DNA from 2 places in the Enterococcus sp. LJL120 genome. Region 2 is predicted to be linked to the other one. Evidence: predicted binding sites of a transcription regulator. Region 2 holds the regulator's gene; the other holds the start of a gene.

Evidence for each region. The regulator LexA, encoded in region 2, represses DNA repair genes until DNA is damaged. The targets are predictions, from matches to a motif close to CNAACANNTGTTNG.
Region 1: the regulator LexA is predicted to act here: its motif matches at 2,377-2,390, upstream of ruvA (Holliday junction branch migration protein RuvA).

Annotation. Positions count from the first base shown of each region.
Region 1 covers NZ_JBTXLV010000005.1:167,392-174,561, forward strand. Annotated here, with positions in the region: gene ACYSNU_RS09910 (low molecular weight protein-tyrosine-phosphatase) at 1-120, opposite strand, end outside; gene ACYSNU_RS09915 (TetR/AcrR family transcriptional regulator) at 117-701, opposite strand; gene ruvB (Holliday junction branch migration DNA helicase RuvB) at 717-1,715, opposite strand; gene ruvA (Holliday junction branch migration protein RuvA) at 1,735-2,337, opposite strand; gene msrB (peptide-methionine (R)-S-oxide reductase MsrB) at 2,503-2,946, opposite strand; gene treR (trehalose operon repressor) at 3,021-3,734, opposite strand; gene pgmB (beta-phosphoglucomutase) at 3,752-4,402, opposite strand; gene ACYSNU_RS09945 (glycoside hydrolase family 65 protein) at 4,419-7,037, opposite strand.
Region 2 covers NZ_JBTXLV010000004.1:129,629-139,944, forward strand. Annotated here, with positions in the region: gene ACYSNU_RS08100 (ABC transporter permease) at 1-942, opposite strand, end outside; gene ACYSNU_RS08105 (sensor histidine kinase) at 1,169-2,272, opposite strand; gene ACYSNU_RS08110 (response regulator transcription factor) at 2,263-2,931, opposite strand; gene cysK (cysteine synthase A) at 3,050-3,979, opposite strand; gene tkt (transketolase) at 4,103-6,088, opposite strand; gene ACYSNU_RS08125 (DUF896 family protein) at 6,200-6,439, opposite strand; gene lexA (transcriptional repressor LexA) at 6,598-7,221, shown strand; gene ACYSNU_RS08135 (hypothetical protein) at 7,337-7,540, shown strand; gene ACYSNU_RS08140 (peptidoglycan-binding protein) at 7,782-8,975, shown strand; gene ACYSNU_RS08145 (LTA synthase family protein) at 9,118-10,316, opposite strand, start outside.

The DNA of each region.
Region 1 (7,170 bases), on a different contig from region 2:
AGCTGCTGAATCAATTTCAATTTTATCTTCTAAGCCCGCTTCTACCACCTTTTGGCGAAAAACGGCCTCAGCCATTGGTGAACGGCAGATATTGCCGAGACAGACAAAAATTACCTTCATATAGACCCCCACTTTTCATCAGATTGTTCTTTGGCATACAGCCGATAGGAGAAAAATTCAGTATCCTTAGCCAAACGAAACAGCTGCACAGAAATTTCTAACGGCGTTTCCTGAAAGCCTTCTAAAATCCAGCTGGTCAAAATACCGGAACAGCCATAGGAGAAAAACCGGGCATAAAACTGCTTGTCTTCAACAGACAGCTCATGTTCGACATCCATATTTTCAAACAGTTTAATAAAGAGCTGATGAATCACGGTGATAAATTCCTGCACCAAAATCTCAGCATTATCTTTAACCGTATGCTGATAAAAATTTTGATTGCTGTTCATCGCTGTCAGCATCTTTAAGGCTTGTTCTTCCCAATTATCAATATTCACCTCAGCAGCATCTAAAAAATGCAGCGAGTCCTCTTGATAGACCCAGCGCAGCAGCTGATTCTTATCTGAAAAATGGTAATAAAAGGTTTGCCGGTTAATCCCGGCAGCCTCAGTCAATTTTTGGACACTGATTTTTTTAAAGGGTTCTGCTTGGGCTAATTTTAATAATGCCTTGGCCAAGTCTTGTTTCGTCGCAGTCACCATAAAGCCTCCTATGTTTTAAGAATTGGCCTGCAAGCCAAAATGCAGATAAGCAAAATCCGTTACGACTCGACCTCGAGGCGTGCGGCGTAAAAAACCTTTTTGAATCAAGAAGGGCTCGTACATATCTTCAACGGTTTCCATTTCCTCGCCGATATTCACCGCCAACGTGCTTAGCCCCACCGGACCACCGCCATATAATTCTATCATGGTTTTCAATAATTTTTGGTCAACATAATCCAAGCCCGCTTGATCCACTTGTAGAAGGGTCAGTGCTTGATCAGCAATATTCCGATGAATAACACCGTCACCTTGCACCTGAGCAAAGTCCCGCACTCGTTTTAATAAACGGTTGGCAATCCGCGGGGTGCCCCGGGAGCGGCGGGCAATTTCATAGGCGCCCTCTTCGACAATTTCTGTTTGAAAAATATCAGCCGAACGCAGGACAATTTCTTTTAAATCCGCATCTTCATAATATTCCATATGACAAATAATTCCGAAGCGATCCCGCAAAGGTGCTGACAACATGCCAGCCCGTGTGGTCGCACCGATTAAAGTAAACGGTGGCAGCGGAAAATGCACTGGGTGAGCCGTCGTACCTTGCCCAACCATAATATCCACATAAAAATCCTCCATCGCAGAATAAAGCATTTCTTCTGCAACCCGAGGCAGACGATGAATTTCATCGATAAATAAAACATCCCCCGGCTGTAATTCATTTAAAATTGCAATTAAATCTCCCGGGCGTTCAATTGCCGGCCCGCTAGTGGTGCGAATATTAACAGCCATTTCATTGGCAATCACCATCGCCATCGTAGTTTTCCCTAATCCCGGCGGACCATACAGCAACACATGATCTAATGCCTCTTCGCGATTTTTCGCCGCTTCAATGTAAATCGTCAATTCCTGCTTTACTTTATCTTGGCCGATATACTGGGCTAAAAATTGTGGCCGCAGAGATTTTTCAATGATTTCTTCTTTGTCATTTGTATTTGGCGATACAATTCGTTCATCCATCTATGCCGCTCCCTTCCTTTTATTTTTTCATAAGTAATTTCAAAGCTTCCCGTAGATACTGGTCAGTGGTTTGTCCAGCAGTCTCCGGCAATAATTTTGCTACTCGCTTAACCTCTTTTTCGCTATAGCCCAATGCGGCCAAAGCTTCCAACGCCTCCGTTAAAGCAGAATCGGCTGCATGAACGGCTGTCGGAATTTTTTCAACCGGAAAATCAGCAACTAACTCTCCAAGCTTCCCCTTCAAATCTAAAATCATTTGCTGAGCGGTTTTCTTACCAACCCCAGGAAACTTCGTCAGATAAGTCACGTCGTCAGCTTCAATCGCTTGAATCAAGCCACTGTGATTATCATTGGCTAAAATAGCCAGCGCACTTTTCGGACCAATCCCAGAGACGCTAATCAATTTTAAAAACAGCTGCTTTTCTTCCAGATTTTCAAAACCATATAATAACTGAGCATCCTCTCTAATAACCTGGTGCAGATAAATTTTCACCTGATTATCCAGCTGACTACTATAACGATAAGGATTACCCATCGCAATCTGATAACCGATTCCTTGATTTTCCACAACTAAATACAGTGGGCTGATATACGTCACCACACCATTTAAATATTCGTACATATTTTGTCCTTCCTACTGCTAACTAAATTTCCATTTGCTAGTACATACGTTCGCTTTTTATTGTAGCATAAAACGCAGTTAGTTTGGAGTGGGTTATCAAGGCAGGAAAATTACCTATTTTTGCAAAAAAACTGTCAGAGAATGTATCTCTGACAGTTTAACACCTTATCCAACTAAATCTAAATACTCGCCGTAGCCTTCTGCCGCCATTTTGTCAGCAGGAATAAATTTTAAAGCTGCGGAATTGATGCAATAGCGCAAACCGCCTTGATCGACTGGACCATCATTAAAGACGTGACCCAAATGGGAGTCGCCTTCTTGGCTACGGACTTCTACACGATGCATACCATGGGTGAAGTCAGCCTTTTCTTTGACGCCTTTTTTGACAATCGGCTTGCTGAAGGCCGGCCAGCCGCAACCGGCATCGTATTTATCGGTTGAACTAAATAGAGGTTCACCGCTGACGATATCGACGTAGATGCCTTTTTCATAAAAGTCATCATATTGACCAGTGAATGGTCGTTCCGTTGCGTTTTCTTGGGTGACTGCATAAGAAATATCTGATAGTTCTTCTTTAAGTTTCGCTTGGTCTAATTCTTCTTTTTTCATTTTAATCATCTCTTTCTGGAAGCCTTAGATGGGCTTATCATAATGCCAATCAGAAAAAATTGCGAACCATATGCTCAGCCCTTGCGGCGTCTGGCAAATTCGACAAAACGAAACTTATCTAAACGGTGAATCGACTCGGTATATTCAAAACAGCGAGTGTCCTCTAAGAAAACTAAACTGCGGACAATCACCACATGGGTATCCTCACCTAAATCCATCAGCTCCTGCATTTCTTCATTAGCAGGCTCAACGGTGATTTCTTTTTGGGCATAAGCAATGTCCAAATTCAATTCATTTTCAAAATATTCATAAATTGAATCCTGCGCCCGTTCCTTCGGCAACTGTGGGATTGCTTCTTTTAAAAGAAAATCCCGGTCTAAAATAACTGCTTCTCCGCCGATTTTTCTTTGGCGAATTAATTTCCACGCCTCAGCTCCCTTGGGCCAGCCAGTCACATCTGCCAATTTTTGGCGAACTAATACCTCGCCTAATTCCACGACAATCGTTTCATTGGGGATGTGTTGGCTTTCCTGCAGCTCTTTAAAGCTGGTCAGACCGGAAATTGGAAAATCAAAGCGATTCATATCTAAAACAATCGAACCCTTGCCCTGCTTTTTTTGAATATAACCGGCGTTGGTTAGCAGGGTCAGCGCCTTACGTATCGTTTCACGGGAGACGCCATAGATTTTAATCAGCTGATTTTCACTAGGGAGCAGGCTTTGTGGGGGATAATCGCCGGCTAAAATCTTTTTTTCCAAGTCTAAAAATATTTCATTGAACTTATTCATCCCCGCAGCTCCTTTCCCTATTTTTTCAGCAAGTCTGGAATTGATAATTCATCTAAACGGTGCACAGTAATATCTGCACCTGCCAAAGGTTCGCTAGCCAACACACCGACAGCAAACATGCCGGCTTTTTTAATCCCTTCAATACCAGCCGGAGCATCTTCAAAGCCAATCGCTTCTTCAGGCTGAATATTTAAAATTTCAGCCGCCCGGATAAAGATTTCTGGATCTGGTTTGCCTTTTTTCAAAGTGTTTGGGTCAACGATGCCCACAAAATCAGCGGCAACGCCTAATTTTTCTAAAATAAATGGCGCATTTTTAGAAGCCGAAGCAATCGCACTCGGCACCTGTAATTTTTGAGCCTCAGCTAAAAATTCAGCCACTCCAGGCAATAAATCTTTTTCGGTTAAGCCCTGTAATAATGCAACGTACTCGGTATTTTTTTCTGCTGCTAGTTCAGCTTTTTCCGCTTCAGTAAACTCATTTTCTTTGCCACCATGAGCCAAAATCCGATTTAAAGAATCCATGCGGCTGATACCCTTTAATTGTTCATTGAACTCTAAGTCAATTGAAATGCCGATTTTATCCGCCAAATTTTTCCAAGCGATGTAATGGTACTTGGCTGTATCAGTAATCACGCCGTCTAAATCAAATACAAAACCTTTTTTCACGAGTATTCCTCCAATATTAATTAGTCATTGCTAGACAATCAAGGGTTGTCGCTTGATTGCCGGTTAAGAAAATTTGTTTCCCGTTGAACTCAATTTCAACGTCCTGGTCGGCTAAGATTGCCGTGGTCTCTTTGCAGATGGCGATACTGAAATGAATCCCCCGCCGTTTAACTTTGAATTGTAGTTCTTGCCAACCCTTTGGTAATTTTGGTTGCAGGATTAATTTATCTTGGCGAATATCCAGCCCCGCAAAGGTGGTTAACGTGATATACAAAGTCGCCGCCATCACACCGGCGTGAATTCCTTCAGCGGTGGTGCCCCCTTGAATATCCCGATAATCTGAATACAAAGCCTCCTGGTATAGCTGCCAAGCTAAATCTTGATTATCAATGATTTCCGCCAGTTGCGCATGGACTACCCGCGACAAGGTCGAGCCGTGGGAGGTGCGGGCTAAATAATAATCCAGATTTTTTTCTAAGTAATCCTCTGGTAAATTATACCCTAAATCTGCTAATATTTGATCAATTCGTTCCTTACTAAAATTATAAAAAGTCATCAAGGTATCCGCCTGTTTGGCTACTTGATAATCATCAGCTGATTCCCCTTCAGCTCGCAAAATTCGGTCCATTCGATAAATATTGCCGTATTTCTCCCGGTAATAATCCCAATCGACTTCCTTTAGTTCAAAATAATTCGCGAATTGAGCGATAATCCCCGCTTCGTTAATTTCTAAATTCAATCCGTGACAAATTTCTTCCATTTGTTTACTGTCTGCAGCTGAAAAATTAGTTTTCTGGCGAATCTCCGCCACTGCTGCAGCCGGCATTTCCGCAAAAAGTTTTGCGATTTCTTCAAAGAGCCAGACCACCGTCATATTGGTGTAGGCATTATTGTTTAGACCACCAGTTTCTTGATCTGGATAAGCCTCATGGAATTCATCTGGACCCATCACGCCATTAATATTATAACGGCCATCATGATCTTTTTCGGCAATCTTTAGCCAGAATTTCGCAATTTCCAGCAGCATCTCAAGCCCCATTTCTGTCATAAATTCTCGGTCCAGCGTATTTTGATAATACAGCCAAAAATTATAGGCCACGGCTAGAGAAACATGCCGCTGCAAGCGACTGTGGTCTTCATCCCAATCACCGCTGACTGGATTTAAATGAATTTCCTGTGATTGCTCATCACCGGTTAAACCAGACTGCCACGGGAACATCGCTCCTTGATAGCCGGCCTGTTCCGCCAATTTTTTAGCTTCCGGTAAACGGTCATAGCGGTATTGCAGCAATTGTTTTGCAGCAATTGGAAAATGCATAATATAAAACGGCAAAATAAATAATTCATCCCAAAAAATATGGCCACGATAAGCTTCACCGTGTAGGCCGCGAGCAGTCACCGAGGCGTCAATTTCCTTGGCAGAGAGTGGCGAAGCAGAAGCCAGTAGATGGAAGGTGTGCAGCCGCAATAGTTTTTGCGACATATAGTCCCCCGCCACTTTGATATCGGCTTGCTCCCATAATTTTTCCCAAGCTTTTTTTGAAGCTTGGAAGACCTCAGAAAAGTTAGGAAATTCTGTTGGCTGCTGAATTTTTTTAGCGGTCGAAATTTCGACAAAAACGGTTTTCTCAACAGTCACGGTTTCCCCTTGAGCTGCTGTGAATTTGGCAGTCTGCTGGATTTTTTTTTCTAAAATAGCTGTCTCCCATGTTGTCTCAGGATAACTTTGCAATTTACTTTCTTGGCTAATTGTAATATTAGAATCACTAGTGTGGGCAATAATTTTTGCGTTAGTCCCTGTCCCGCTGATCTCGTCAATTTCTAAGTGCTGTTGATTCAAGCTGCGGTAACGGGCCACATTATAATTAAAAATGGCGCCATTGCCTTCAGCAAAAATCGTAATTTCGCCAGAAAAATTAAGCGGTGTGACTTGATAGCGTAGGCTATAAAGATTACGCTGTGCCATGCTGACAATTTTTTCAGTGGTGACTAAAACTTGCTGACCCTTTTGATTTTGATAAATCATGCGGCTGATGAATAGACCGCTGTTTAATGCCAACGTGCGCTCCATTTCCAAAATTTTGCCTTGAGTAAAATTAAAAACTTCGCCATCAATTGCAAAGGACAAGCCCTGCATGCTTTGGACATTCACCAAATCTTCATTGGTAATTTCTTGACCCTCGACAACTGATTTAGTTTCATTATAAACGCCAGCTAAATAAGTCGCTGGATAAAAATCATCACTGATGGTCATCTCCGGCGTCGTCCCCCGCAGCCCGATAAAGCCATTGCCGACAGTCAGCATTGATTCGATTGAATATTCTTCTTTCCCTTGTTTCAAATCATAATAGTTAAACTGCCAGACATCTTCTGTTTCCTCTTGCTGACTGACAAAAACTAACGGAACATTTAAGGTCTCTGATAATTCCTTAGCTAATGATTTAGCTTTAGTTTGGAGTGTCCCCAACTTATTTGTTAACTCAAGATAAATCACTTCTATTGCTGAAGTCATCTGTGAATCTTTTATAGAAGCAAGAATATCGCTTGCTGGACTATCAGTTGAAAAAACATATTTGTCTGTCGCCAGTGTCAAAATAAATTGCTCGTCGATTTCTGTGATGGTTAAGTTTTTCATTTTATCACCTTTCATGTATATACAAGTTAATTCGATTATAAATTGAAATGTAAACTTTTTCAAGGGGAGCAGTTAAATTTTATCAAAAACACTTGTTAGGCTATTTTTTCTAAAATTTCGTGATTAAAACTTT
Region 2 (10,316 bases):
TAGTGCCTTTTTGATTAAATCAATTTTGCTAAAGCCAATCACCAGCTGATAGATGACTCGCTGTTTGCGGCGCTTTAGGACAAGCATCATGCCGATTCCTAACAAAATTAAACTGAGAGCGCTAAATAAGATTAAGACGGTTTGAAATTGATTTTGCGCTTCCCTTAAAGGTTCAGCCAATAAATCCCCGAACTCCCGATTCGTATAGAGTTCGTAATCAATTGGTAAGCCCCAATGCCGCAGCTGCGCTTCAAACTGCCGCAACATCGTCTGATCTTTTAGGGTATAATTCGCCTCCCAATAGACAGCCGTCGGATCCGCTTTAAACATGGCCTCGGCCCCGTCAACAGTCAGCATGATTTCTGGAAAATCAAAAAGCGTCTCTGAGACAATACCGCTGATTGTTAAACTAGCGGATTGATTATTTGGCATCAATCCTTTGATGCTATCACCGACTTTCAAATTATTTAAGTCCGCTAATTCCTTGCCGATTAAACATTCATGATTTTTTTCCGGCAACTTTCCGGCAACTAATTTCTTTTCTAAATTTCCGCTGAATTGTGATTTTTTAATAAACGTCAGATTGATGTAGGGAGTTTCTTCAGTGGTTGTTGAGTAATCCGATTCAGGTATTTTTAAATCCTCTGCTATCAAAAAGGCTGTGCCGCGAATTGTGTAATAATTAACATAATTTGAACTGCCAAATTTGCGAATATCTGAAAGAAATAGCGGTTTGTACTCATATCCCGTCGTATCATCCTCGTAGTAGACTTGATTTAGACTAACCTGCGAACGATAGTGGTTTTCCACTTGATGAGCGGTTCGTTGAAATTTTTGTTGACCACTCAATAAAAATAGTTCAATTGAAAAACATACGGTGAGGGCCAGCAGCAGAAACAGCAGAATTTTTTTTCGTTTAAAAAAATCTTTTACCATCTGCATGACAACCTCCCTTCGTTTTTTTATCATACCAAAAACTTTGTTAATTTTTTGTTAACTCTTTTTTATCCAGTAAATAAAAAAATATTGTAAAAGAAAATGACAAACCCTTCAGCCGAAGATCCCTAGCGGCCTTTTTAAAAAAGCCTGCTAGAAAATTCCTCGACTAAAAAGTTTGTCATAGTTAAATTATTATCTGATTTAATTTTATTTTTATACACTGACCCCACTAAGCAAGGGGGAAACTCATGTAGAAGGTGGACCCTTTTTTGGCTTGACTGTCGACAAAAACATAGCCTTGGCAAAGATCACATACATGACTGACGACAGCTAGTCCAATACCGTAGCCATCGGATTTCAACCCTCTGACCCGATAAGACTCTTTAAAAATATTTTCCTGCTCTGTTTCTGTCAAGCCAATCCCCTGATCTTTTACTGCCACCACGACATTTTGATACTGGCGGCTGACGGAAACTTCAATTTTTTGATTTTCACCATATTTAATCGCATTATCAATTAGATTAGCTAGAGCACGGTAAATCCAGCGATTTTTGGCTAAAATAGTCGTCTCAGCAATCTCAGAAAATTCAAAACTCAATTGAGGATACACTTTTTTATAAGCATCACAGACCTCTGCTGCTAACAAGGCAACATCGACAAATTCCGTGGTCTCAGTTTCACTGCTGGAAAGCGTTAAAATATCATCGACAGAATGGGTCAAGTAATCTAGCAGCACCGCTTCCTCTTGAAATTCTGTACTTTGGGCTAAGCGGGTTTTAATAATCGCAATCGTATTTTTTTGATCGTGGGCTAGATAACTGTTAAGCCGCCGAAAATTTTCATAACGCTGACTGTAAGATTCCTGCAGCTCGTGTAACACCCTTTGCACCTCTTGGCTGTCATCTCCTTGATAATCAGCTAAAGTTTCCACTTGTTTTAAGTTTTCTATCATCCGCAAAGTTTTTTTGCGATGGTAGCCTTCAAATAAGCGCCAAAAAAGTACCAACAAACTAAAGCTAATTAAAAAAAGTAAGAGAAACAAGAGGCCTAAGCGATTAAATAATTCTCGCAAAATCAGGGTATTTAGCTGTGTTCCACTGATTGTCGTCCTCGGTTGAAAACTATAATCATAGCTGAAAGAAGACGCATCGTTGCTAAAATACTGGGTATTCGATTGGGTTTGAAACTGCGTTTGCCCGTAATAATCAAGCAGTACGTGCTGAAAATCGGTAATCCAAAGAATAAAGACGATTAAAAAAACGATACCTAAACTAATAGCCAGCGCACTGATTAACAGGCGCAGCCAAAAATTAATATTGCGTTTTATTCCCATAAACGATACCCCTTGGAACGAATCGTCAAGAGCACTTCTTCGCCGCCGCTTTCCTTTAATTGTTTTTTTAAGCGGGCTAAATGGACCCGTAAAACCGAAGAAAAAGGGTCGAAGTTTTCATCGTAGACATGCTCTGCAATTTCCTCTAGAGAAACCACGGCGGGATGTTTTTCAGCGATAAACTGTAAAATATCAAATTCCTTTGGTTTTAACTTGACCCTTTTCCCTTTTAAAAGTAGCTCATGCCGAATTGGATTTATTTCCAAATCGCGAATGATAATAGTGGGGTTGCTGCGGCCTTGGAACCTGCGGACCACCGCCCGCAAGCGGGCAATTAATTCGATTAAATCGTAGGGTTTCACCAGATAGTCATCTGCTCCAATATTTAAGCCTAATGCGCGGTCGCTGATTTCGTCACGGGCTGAACCGATGATAATTGGTGTTTGAATTCCTTCTGAACGGAGAAACTCCAAAATTTCTAAGCCGTCTTTATCTGGCAAATTCAAATCTAATAAAATGACATCGTAATCCGTGATGTAGGCTTTTTCTTCTCCTTGAACGCCGGTATAAGCTAAATCTACTGAAATGCCTTCTTTTTCAAGACCCACTTTAACTGAGTCTGCCAACTTTTGATTGTCCTCGATGATTAAAACCCGCATAAATTTTCCTCCACTGCCTCGTGTCTTCATTACTATTAAAACAGAAAAGCAGGAAAATTATTAGCCTTTTCATAAAAAAAAGCAAAGCTGCGAGCACCTTTGCTTTTAAATGAATTATTTAATCTTCGAATTGATAGAGGGCTGTCGACAAGTAACGTTCGCCATTATCAGGTACAATCACGACAACTTTTTTGCCAGCACCCAGCTCTTTCGCTTTTTCAATAGCCGCAAAAATTGCCGCACCTGAAGAAATTCCAACTAGAATTCCTTCTTCTTGTCCGACTTTGCGGGCCATTGCCATCGCATCGTCACTGGAAACCGCCAAGACACCATCATAGACTTTAGTATCCAACACTTTGGGAACAAAGCCAGCTCCAATACCTTGAATTTTGTGGGGACCAGGTTGGCCGCCTTCAAGAACTGGTGATTCAGTCGGTTCCACTGCATAGACCTGAATATTCGGATAAACTTTTTTCAGCTCATGACCAGCACCAGTCACAGTGCCGCCGGTTCCAACACCGGAAATAAAAGCATCCACGCCAGCATCGCCAAAAGCTTCGACAATTTCAGGACCTGTTGTTTTTTGATGAATTTCCGGATTGGCTTCATTGTCAAATTGCAAGGGCATAAAGTAACCGTTCGCTTCTGCTAATTCAGTTGCTGTCGCAATCGCACCCTTCATACCTTCTGCACCCGGTGTTAAAATTAATTCTGCTCCATAAGCTTGCATCAGCTTGCGGCGTTCAATACTCATCGTATCAGGCATTACAATTTTAACTGGATATCCTTTGGCTGCTCCCACCATCGCTAAACCAATACCAGTGTTTCCAGAAGTTGGTTCGATAATAGTCGTGCCAGGCGTTAAACGGCCATCCGCTTCCGCTTGTTCCACCATGCTTAAAGCGATCCGGTCCTTTACGCTGCTGCCGGGATTAAAAAATTCCAGCTTAACGTAAACTTCCGCTGCATCTTGAGGGACAACTCTATTTAATTTTACAATCGGTGTCTTGCCAATTAACTCGGTAATCGATGAATAAATTTTTGACATATACGTTACTTCCTTTCAGCTAACCTGTTTGTACAAACAATCATAGCGAAGAATTGCTTTTTTTTAAAGCAATTCAACTCAAAAAAACCGTTTGCCTAGTTTTGGCAAACGGTAAAAGTTTTTTTATAGTTCGTTGAAGCGAGCAACAACATTTTCAACAGTGAAACCAAATTCGGCTAAGACTTTATCACCAGGTGCAGATGCGCCGAAGTGATTGATTGTAACAGAAGCCTTCGCATAACGGTCCCAACCAAATGGAGAAGCAGCTTCAATTGCTAAACGATTAGTGACTGCTTTTGGCAAGACACTTTCTTTGTAGGCGGCATCTTGCGCTTCAAATAAATCAAAGCTTGGCAGGCTGACAACTGAAACATCTTTACCAGCTTTAGCTAATTCAGCTTGGGCCTCGATAGCTAAGTTTACTTCAGAACCAGTCGCAATTAAAATGCCTTCAGGTGTTGCGCCTTTTTGAGCAGAAATCACATAGCCGCCCTTTTGAACATTTTCATCAGCGTGTTCCTTTGTGCCTTCAATAACTGGCAAGTTTTGACGACTTAAAACTAAGACAGTTGGTTTGTCAGTTGTCTTCATAGCAATTTTCCATGCGGCAACTGTTTCATTGCCATCGGCTGGCCGAATCACTTGCACGTTTGGCATAGAACGAACACTTGCCAATTGTTCAACAGGCTCATGGGTCGGGCCATCTTCACCAACTGCCACAGAATCATGGGTTAACACATAAACTACTGGTGTTTTTTGAATAGCTGACAATCTCAGCGCTGGACGCAGGTAATCAACGAAAACAAAGAATGTTCCGCCGTAAACTTTGGTACCACCGTGGACTTGAATTCCGTTCATAGCTGCTGCCATCGCAAATTCCCGCACACCAAACCAAATGTTGCGGCCTTCGTATTGGCCAGGTTGAAATTCTTTTTCAGCTGCGACCATCGTGTTGTTAGAAGCAGATAAATCAGCAGAACCACCCCAGAAACTTGGCACTTCTTTTGAAATTGCTTGGATAATTTCTTTGCTGGAAACGCGGCTGGCTTGACTTGTGCCAACTTCATAGCTTGGTAATGCAGCTTCCCAATTTTCAGGATATTGACCGGCAAAAGCTGCTTCAAATTGCGCTGCTAAATCTGGGTAAGCATGTTTGTAATTTTTAAACATTTCATCCCATTCAGCTTCCGCTTTAGCTCCCCGGTCGCCAATCGCTTCTTGGTAACGAGCAGTTACTTCATCAGGAACTGTGAATGCGGGTGCATCCCAACCGTAAACTGTTTTAGCCATGTCAATGCCTTCTTGACCTAAAGGCGCACCGTGAACAGCAGAGGTGCCTTCTTTTGGTGAACCAAAACCAATAATTGTTTTGACTTCGATTAAAGTAGGCTTATCTGTTTCAGCCTTCGCTTCTTCAATCGCTTTGTTGATAGCATCTAAATCATTGCCATTTTCTACACGAATATATTGCCAACCGTAAGCTTCATAACGACCTTTAACACTTTCAGTAAAGGCTTTGCTGGTTGGACCATCAAGAGAAATATCATTTGAATCATACAAGACAACTAATTTACCAAGTTTTAAATGACCTGCTAAAGAACTTGCTTCTTGAGACACGCCCTCCATCAAGTCCCCATCGCCACACAATGCAAATGTGTAATGATCCATCACGTTAAAACTTTCTCGGTTGTAAGTAGCTCCCAAATGAGCTTCTGCCATTGCCATCCCAACGGACATTGCAATTCCTTGCCCTAAAGGACCCGTTGTCACTTCAACGCCATCTGTATGATGAATTTCTGGATGTCCTGGCGTTAAGCTATTCCATTGACGGAAATTTTTCAAATCATCAATCGAAACTTTATAACCGGCAAGGTGCAATAAGCTGTACAACATTGCAGAGCCATGACCGGCAGACAAGACAAAACGATCGCGATCTACCCAGTTTGTTGAAGTTGCTGGATTAATTTTTAAATGTTTGGTCCACAATGTATAAGCCATTGGGGCAGCTCCCATTGGTAAACCTGGATGTCCTGAATTAGCTTTTTGGATTGCGTCAATACTCAAAGTACGAATTGCATTTACACCTAGTTGGTCGATTGTATCAAACAAAAGAATCCCTCCGTTTTTTGGTTTTGGTTTATTTTACTTTTATTCTATTTTTATTGTAACCGATTCTATTTTATCAAGCAAACTTTTTTTAGTTTTTTTTACTGAAATTAATCAGCGATTGTGCAGACCCTTTTCTTTTTGAATCTGTTTCAATTTTTCCGGAGTGACATCAGTTCCCTCAGGATCGACGACTTTCATTCCTTCTATATGATGTTTCATGCCAGAACGAAAAGCTTTTAGGTACTCTTCCCGCAAATTTTTTTGTTCTTTTGATTCGGCTTCATTCAGCCCTTCAGCTTTTTTCTTGCGAGCCAATTCGTTAATTCGATTAATTTTTTCTTCTGAAAGCATATTACCAGCTCCTCTCTTTGTTTATCATAGTAAAAACTCTAAAGATTTACAACTGAAAGCCAAGCAATTATTTTGCTAATGACAAAATAGCGAACAAACGTTTGATTTAGCTAAAAAGCTATGGTAAACTTTGGTTATTATAGAAAGAAGGTGCGACAATGGCTAAGCGAACAGAGAGTCGCCAGTTAGAAGTCCTGCAATATATTCATGATCGTGTCACAGCTAAAGGATACCCGCCAACGGTCCGGGAAATTGGCGAGGCGGTTAACCTCTCCTCGACATCAACTGTCCATGGTCATTTATCACGACTAGAAAAAAAAGGTTTATTGCAGCGTGACCCAACAAAACCACGGGCGATTGAATTAACGCAGCGAGGACTGGAAAAATTAGGCATTCGCAGTGAGACCATCCCAATGCTGGGGATTGTAACTGCCGGCGAGCCGATTTTAGCAGTCGAAGAAGCGACCGATTTCTTCCCGATTCCACCGAATTTATCAAATGAAGAAGGTTCGTTGTTTATGTTGACGATTCGTGGTGAGTCGATGATTAATGCGGGTATTTTTGATGGCGATTTTGTGATTGTCCGCAAGCAAAGCACCGCACAAAACGGCGACATTGTCATTGCAATGACTGATGAAGATGAAGCGACCTGTAAAAGATTTTTTAAAGAAACCGATCATATCAGACTACAACCAGAAAATGATAAATTGGCTCCAATCATTTTAGCTGATGTTGCCATCTTAGGAAAAGTTGTCAGCCTGTATCGCGATCATATCTATTAGAAGGCAAAATAAAGTCATTTAAAAATGGCTTTATTTTTTTCTTTACAAATCGAACAAAAGTTCGTATAATACAAATACAAACATTTGTTCGTATATTAAAAATGAGGTGAATAACATGATTGCAATTCGTCGCTTTGGGTTAGTCTTGTTGATTTTAGTTGTTGGAATGTTCGTCGGTAATCTTGGTATGGAAAATGCCATTTTAATAGTAGCTCCGTTGTTTATTATCTGGTTTATTTTGTGGGATGAAAAAAAATATCGTGCACAAAAACGTAAACAAGCAAAAAAAGATGAGTATTATCCCCATTACTATCAGTAAGGATTCTCTAAAATATTTTTGAAAAAGTCTGCAGTTGCAGACTTTTTTGATTTTCAAAGCCTGTTATTTCTCTCTCCTTCAAAAAATACTTTCTAAAAGAAATTCTCATGATTTAGCTAGAAAAAAATTAGAAAAGACTAATCAAAGCTAACACATTTTAAGCTTGGTCTTTTGTTATTTTGTGATATAATTAACTAGCATAATATTTTTTTTATTCTATTTTATTTTTGGGGGTATCATTATGAAAAAAGTGCTATTAACTAGCATTACTTTATTTTCTGTGCTGACACTAGCAGCTTGTCAGGCAGACGAAGACACGTTGGAATATTCAACTAGTGCTTCTTCAACCGTAGAATCAACAACCGCATCAAGCAAGGAAGCAACTGAAGCTTCTAGCGATGCTACATCTGGTGCTAGCGAAAGCGAAGCCGGAACTATCTGGATTTCTGATGGTTCAGAAATTGGTGAAACACAAGAAATTCCAGCAGCGGGTACAATTTACATGCGTCAATTGTATACTGCACCCCACGGAGATCGCGCCTTTGCCATTACAAACGTAACAATGGATGGCGACACAATTATCTCCGCCCGCATGGATGAGTTCCAATATATTGAAGACGACGGCTCTGGTACTTGGACTGGCGTGCCTAACTCAGATGCAACTTTTGGTGAATCTTATCCAGAAGGAACTATTTTAGCTGGTAAAGAAGAAAACAACGAAGCCTATTCTGAAATGATGGCTGAGTCTGGTGCTACTTTAACTTGGAAAGACAACATGGAAGCCATCACCGATTTCGTAGCTGGTAAAACAGCAGCAGAAATTCAAACATCAATTGATGAATTAACTGGCGGCAGCGAAGTAGCTGATGTTGTAACGGGCGCAACCTTTGCCGATACAGCGGGTTACTTGCAAGCAATTGTCGACACAGCAACTAAAGGTATGGTTTCAACAGGAATTGAAACTAGCAATACTGATTTAAGTGAAGCAATGGTTCTGGCTGCACCTCACGGAGATCGTTCATTTGCAGTGGTAACTGTTGCGATGGATGGCGATGTTGTTGCCAATACCTTTGTCGATGAATTCCAATATTCAGATCCTGCTTCTTACGGCGGCGTACCAAACTCTGACGCTACTTTTGGCGAAGGTGTTGCAGATGGTCAAGTTTTAGCTTCTAAATTTGCAAACAACGAAGCTTATTCTGAAATGATGGCTTCAAGCGGTGGCGCAACTCAAACTTGGATGGAAAACGTTGAAGCAATTGATGAATTTGCTAAAGGCAAAACAATTGATGAACTAAAAGCAGCAGTTACTGAATTAGAAGGTTTAAGTGAAGACGACAGCCCAGCGGATGTTGTCACTGGTGCTACCTTCTCTGATTCTGCTGGTTACTTATCAGCAATTATCGAAGCAGCTGAAGCAGCAATGAATAATTAATCTTTAAGCACACAAACTAGAAACCAAACCATTGAGGAATTTTTTCCGATTGGTTTGGTTTTTTATTTTTCACGAAAAAAAACAGGAACCGAACTCACTTTAATTTAGTGAATTCAGTTCCTGTTTTAAATGTTAAACTAATTTAATTACTGGTCTCAGCAGTCGAATTAGTCGTGCTAGTACCAGTCGCTTCTTCTTGGTAAGATTCAATTTTGAATAAATCAACGGTGGAAATGTCATTGTTTTGACTGTACAAGCTGGTTGATGCATCCCCCAACTCCGCTTCAATGTCGCTTAATTGCTGAGTTTGGTTTAGATAATTGTAATCAGAAGAATCAACTGCAGTTAGGCCACTATCCGTGTAGAAGCGTAGTAAATCACCGTTATTAATCTCATCAGAAGTCGTCAATTGTAAATTGACTTCTTCCTTCCACGTTTCGATTTGTGCAAGGAGCTCTTCAGAAGGCTCTTCAATGGCTAAGCCAGTAGTATTATCATAAATTGTTTCGTTAACATAAGTATAATCCGGTGTAATAAAGTTCCCATTTCTAAAGGCGACTAATTGTTGATTGTCTGCAGAGAACAAATCTTGTCCTAGTTGCAGATAGCTGGAAGTATCCACACCTAACAAATGCAGAAGTGTTGGTAAGGCATCTACTTCGCCACCGTATGTGTCATTTACATAACCATCCGTTGCACCAGGAACATGAATCATATAGGGTACCCGTTGCATTTGTGTGTTATCAAAATCATCCCATGTGGCACTGTCTTGACCAAGTAATGGCGCAAGATCGGTATTACGGGAGTTTGAGATACCATAGTGGTCGCCATATAAAACAATAATCGAATTGTCATACAAGCCTGATTCTTTTAAATAATTGAAAAATTCTTCAATCGCTGAATCAAGATAATTTGCTGTTGCAAAGTAACCGTTGATTGTATCATCAGAAGTAGTCGCTAACGGGAAGCCAACGTCATCACCAGTTAAATTATTATAAGGATAGTGATTAGAAACGGTGATGAACTTCGCATAAAACGGTTGTTGCAAATGCTCCAAATATTGAATCGACTGGCTTAAAAATGGCTTATCCATCAAACCATATTGGAAAGAATTTTCATCCGTCACATCATAATAAGAAGAATCAAAGAAATAATCATAACCAAATTGTTTATAGGTTTCGTTACGATTCCAAAAGCTTCCGGAATTTCCATGGAACACAGCCGATGTATAACCTTGCGTCTGATCTAAGATTGCCGGAGCTGCTTGGAAAGTATTTTCACTCCCCAATTTAGTAAAGAGCGAGCCTTCGCTTAAACCAAACAGTGAATTTTCCATCAGTG